DNA from 2 places in the Halomonas salsilacus genome. Region 2 is predicted to be linked to the other one. Evidence: predicted binding sites of a transcription regulator. Region 2 holds the regulator's gene; the other holds the start of a gene.
What was found. Region 2 encodes FNR, which switches genes on or off when oxygen is low (the NO sensors DNR and NnrR bind a similar motif). Its sites were predicted from a motif close to TTGATNTANATCAA; they were not measured.
Positions count from the first base shown of each region.

Region 1: the regulator FNR is predicted to act here: its motif matches at 1,030-1,043, upstream of ubiT (ubiquinone anaerobic biosynthesis accessory factor UbiT).

Region 1 covers NZ_JBPKAQ010000010.1:65,337-67,726, forward strand. Annotated here, with positions in the region: gene ACR80S_RS14235 (adenosylcobalamin-dependent ribonucleoside-diphosphate reductase) at 1-417, opposite strand, end outside; gene ubiT (ubiquinone anaerobic biosynthesis accessory factor UbiT) at 459-953, opposite strand; gene hemN (oxygen-independent coproporphyrinogen III oxidase) at 1,261-2,390, opposite strand, start outside.
Region 2 covers NZ_JBPKAQ010000002.1:186,985-189,374, reverse strand. Annotated here, with positions in the region: gene ttcA (tRNA 2-thiocytidine(32) synthetase TtcA) at 42-971, shown strand; gene fnr (fumarate/nitrate reduction transcriptional regulator Fnr) at 992-1,735, opposite strand; gene hemN (oxygen-independent coproporphyrinogen III oxidase) at 1,834-2,390, opposite strand, start outside.

The sequences.
Region 1 (2,390 bases), on a different contig from region 2:
GTGGCGCAGGGTGGAGAAGTCATAGCCGATGCCGCAGCCCGCCTTGAGGGTCATGCCGGCATCCACCACGGAGTCGAGGATATCGTGCATGGAGTCGCGGATGGTGCGCGACACCGTGCAGTTGATCAGGCTCACCGCCGGCTTGTAGGCCTCGGCGCCGGCGTTGGACATGATCCGCCCGGCGGGAATGGCGCCGTTCTCCAGCGCCCAACGAAACTTCGGCAGCCACTCGTCGGCCTTGTCACCTTCCACCGCGGCCAGGGCCCGGGCCACCCGCTCCCAGGTGGCGCCCACGTCCTTGTCCACGGGCTTGCCATGACGGTCCTTGAGGCGGTACTTGGAGTCCCAGATATCGCGGGACGGCCCCTGCAGGGGGACCTCGCTGGATGACGTCACGGCCTTGGTGGAAGTGCTCATGCGAATGGCTCCGGAAGAAAGTCGTTTATCGGAAATAAGAGTCAGGTCGTGCGTCTCGCCAGCCGCTCCAGGCGGACCAGCAGGTCACCGAAGGGCCCCTGGGCCAGCCCCTCCTCGCGTCCGTCGAGGAGGTTCTTGACCATCAGGCCCAGCTCGGTATCACCCTCGATCAGCAGCCGGCGCTGGAAAAACAGGGCGTCGGGATCCTCGCGTCGGGTGGCCAGGCAGAGGAACTCGCGCCACCCCCCGCGGATGGTGGCCTCGCCGGTCTCGGTACACAGCCTCAGGCGCTCGTTCTCGAGGGTGAGGGTCAGGGCCATGCCGAGATCCTCGATGGCCAGGGTGATGCGGCGCCCTTCCAGGGCGTCGAACTCTCCCTCGGCGAGGGGCTCGGCGAAGGTGCGGTTCAGCAGCGGTTCCACCAGGCGGCGCTTGACGCCGACCGGTACCCGAGGATCGACGGCGCGAATCAGGCGAGCGGGGGCGGGAAGACGCGGCAGGGCCTGTAACGGTAATGGCAACAACGGCAGGGACATGACAGCTCTCCTGAGGATAACCATGCGGCCGAGGCCGCCGAACCGCTCATCCTAGGCCGGTGTTCCCGGGGCTGCACTGACATGCATCATGTCGCCGGGCAGCCCTCGATCACCCGCGGCCCGCCTACCATATATAGACCATATCGCCTCGGCAAGCCCCATATCTGGTGCAAACCGACGACCATCATGAGCCATCTTCATTTGACAGCGAAGACGCCCGGCCTGGCGCGGCGAAACGCCCGGATGCCGCTCGCGTCGATGACGGAGCGGCGTCCGATTATTGCCCGCAGCCATGCCGCGGGAGGGGCTAGACGGTCCGGGAGTAGCGACCCTGGCTCTTCGCCAGGTAGGCGTCGAAGGCCATGGCGGCATTGCGCATCATCAGCCGACCGCGGGGCAGCACCTCGATCTCGCCCTCGCGGATCGCCAGCAAGCGGTCGTCGGCCATCTCCTGGAGCTCCTCGAGGGCGTCGCCGAAGGTGTCGCGGAAGACGATACCGTGGACGGCCTCGATAGTGGCGAAGTCGATGCGGTTGTGGCACATCAGGGCGTTGATGACGTCGCGGCGCAGGCGATCGTCATCGCTGAGCCGATAGCCGCGGAACACCGGCAGGCGCCCCTCTTCCAGGCGGTGCTGGTACTGGGCGGTCTCCTTGACGTTCTGGCTGTAGGTGTCGCCGACCTTGCCGATGGAGGTAATCCCCAGGCCGATCAGGTCGCAGTCGGCGTGGGTGGAGTAGCCCTGGAAGTTGCGCTGCAGGGTACCGTTCTCCCGGGCCCGGGAGAGCTCGTCGTCGGGCAGAGCGAAGTGGTCCATGCCGATGTAGACGTAGCCGGCGGCGGTGAGGCGGCGGATGGTCAGCTCGAGCAGCTCCAGCTTGCGTTCCGGCGGCGGCATGTCCTCCGGGCGGATCAGCCGCTGGGCCTTGAACAGCTCCGGCAGGTGGGCGTAGCTGTAGGCGGCGATGCGGTCCGGAGCCAGGGCGATGATCTTGGTCAGGGTGGTGTCGAAGCTGGCCACGGTCTGCAGCGGCAGACCGTAGATCAGGTCGACGCTCACCGACTGGAAGCCGGCGTTGCGGGCCGCCTGGACCAGCTCCACCACCTGCTCCTCGCTCTGCAGGCGATTCACCGCCTCCTGCACCTCGCGGTCGAAATCCTGAACGCCGAAGCTCAGCCGGTTGAAGCCCAGGGCATGCAGCTCGTGGATCTGCTCAGGCGTCACGGTGCGCGGGTCCACCTCCAGGGAGAACTCCCGCTGGGCGGGCGGGGCGAAGTGGAATGCCGCGTCCAGCGCCGCCATCAGCTCGCCGAGCTGGGCGTTGCTCAGGTAGGTCGGCGTACCACCGCCCAGGTGCAGCTGGGTCATGCCCCGCGACTCATCGAACAGCCCCCCCTGCACCCGGATCTCCTGCTTGAGCCACTCGAGGTACTCGG
Region 2 (2,390 bases):
GCGCCCGTCATTTTCGCCCGCACTGGCAGCGCTTACCGACCATGCAAGACGCCCTGATCTTCGACCCCCGCGATCGCCAGGAGGCTCCCTCCGTGGCGGCCTCCCCTATTCAGGAAGCCCCCTCGCCGACCCTCGACGCCCTGGATGCCCGCGGGCGGCGGGAGTTCAACAAGCTGCAGAAGCGCCTGCGACGCCAGGTGGGTAACGCCATCATCGACTATGGCATGATTCACGAGGGCGACCGGGTGATGGTGTGCCTGTCCGGCGGGAAGGACAGCTACACCTTGCTGTCGATCCTGCGCAACCTGCAGCGCAACGCCCCGATCGACTTCTCGCTGGTGGCGGTGAACCTCGACCAGAAGCAGCCGGGTTTTCCCGAGCAGGTGCTGCCCGAGTACCTGGCGTCCATCGGCGTCGAGCACCACATCCTCGAGCGGGACACCTACTCGGTGGTCAAGGAGAAGACGCCGGAGGGCAAGACCACCTGTGCGCTATGCTCCCGGCTGCGACGCGGCTCCCTGTACGGCTTCGCCGAGGAGATCGGCGCCACCAAGGTGGCCTTGGGCCACCATCGCGAGGACATCCTCGAGACGCTGTTCCTCAACCTCTTCTTCGGCGGCAGCCTCAAGGCCATGCCGCCCAAGCTGCTCGCCGACGACGGCAAGAACATCCTCATCCGTCCGCTGGCCTACTGCCGCGAGGCCGATATCGCCGAGTATGCGCGACTGATGGCGTTCCCGATCATCCCCTGCAACCTGTGCGGTTCCCAGCCCAACCTGCAACGTCAGGTGGTCAAGGAGATGCTCGCCGAGTGGGAGAAGACCCATCCCGGTCGCCTGGAGAGCATGTTCAAGGCAGTGACCAACGTGGCGCCGTCACAACTGGGCGATCGCGAACTGTTCGACTTCGCCGGGCTGGAGGAGAAGCAGGCGCGACGGCTGGCCAGCCGGATCGATCTGCTCAACGAGTAGGGGGGGCTATTTCCAAAGGGCTATTTCGCCCCTTCCTCCTCGGCGACCAGGGTCAGGGACGCCAGGTCGAGGATATGCACCTCGCGGCCCGATACTTCCACCAGACCCTGGCTCTGGAAGCGACCGAGGATACGGCTGACGGTCTCGACGGCCAGACCCAGGTAGTTGCCGATGTCGGCCCGCGACATGGACAGGCGGAAGCTGTAGGGGGAGTAACCGCGGCGGCGGAAGCGGTCGGAGAGGCTGGTGAAGAAACTGGCCAGGCGCTGGTCGGCGGTCTTGCGCGATAGCAGGCGCATCATGCGGCGGTCGTCGCGCAGCTCCTTGCTCATGCTGCGGTAGAGCTGGCCGCGCAGTTCGGGTAGCGATTCCGACAGCTGATCCAGGCGGTCGAAGGGAATCTCGCAGACGGTGGTGGTCTCCAGCGCCACCACGGTCCCCGGATACTGCTCCTCGTCGATGCCATCCAGGCCCACCAGTTCGCTGGGCAGGTAGAAGTTGGTGAGCTGGTCGTCGCCACTGCCCTCGGTGGTCACCTGCTTGAGGCTGCCCGAGCGCACCGCGTAGACGCTGGTGAAGGGGCTCTCCTGGCGAAACAGGGTCTCGCCCTTCTTGAGAGGTGCGCGCCGGCGGATGATGGCGTCGAACTGATCCATGTCCTGAACTTCCAGCGCCAGCGGCAGGCAAAGCGAACTCAGGCTGCAGGTCTGGCAGCGAGTTTCGTGCAGCACAGAGCGCCGTAGTCCTGTCAGGCTGTCGGGCATGGACGCGTCCTCCTTGATCATGAGCATTCCAACCATTATGGAGGATTCTGCGAGCAGGGCAAACCACCTCCAAGGAGGTAGGCCCGGCAGCCGGCGGCTCAGGCCATGGAGGTGGCCTCGGGATCGAAGGCGGCGAGCAGGTGGGTCAGGCCCCAGACCCCGTCGGGCGTCACCCTCAGGGACTCGCCGTGGCGCTCCAGCAGTCCCGCCTGGCAGAGCCGGGCCAGGCGCCTGAGGGCATCGGCCAGAACCAGGGTGGCGTCGTGTCCATGGACCTTCGACAGGGCGACCATGTTCAGCTCGCGGCGGCAGGCGAGCGCCTCGATGGCGTCGCGTCGCAGGCGCTCGACGGCGTTCAGCCGGTGGCCGGCGGTGGCGGGCAGGCGGCTCGTGTCCAGCGCCGCCTCATAGTCGCCCAGGCTCATGGCGTTGCGGGTAAGGGTGTCGCCGACATGGCTGATGGCGGCGACCCCGAGGCCGAGCTGGTCACCGGGTGGGGTGTGGGTGTAGCCGTGCAGGTCGCGCGCCAGGCGGCCCTCCCCGAGGGCCCATGCCAGGCTGTCATCGGTGCGGGCAAACTGACCGAGCCCGATATGCACATAGCCGGCGTCATCCAGACGGTGGCGGGCCTCGTCCATGATCGCCAGGCGGGTGG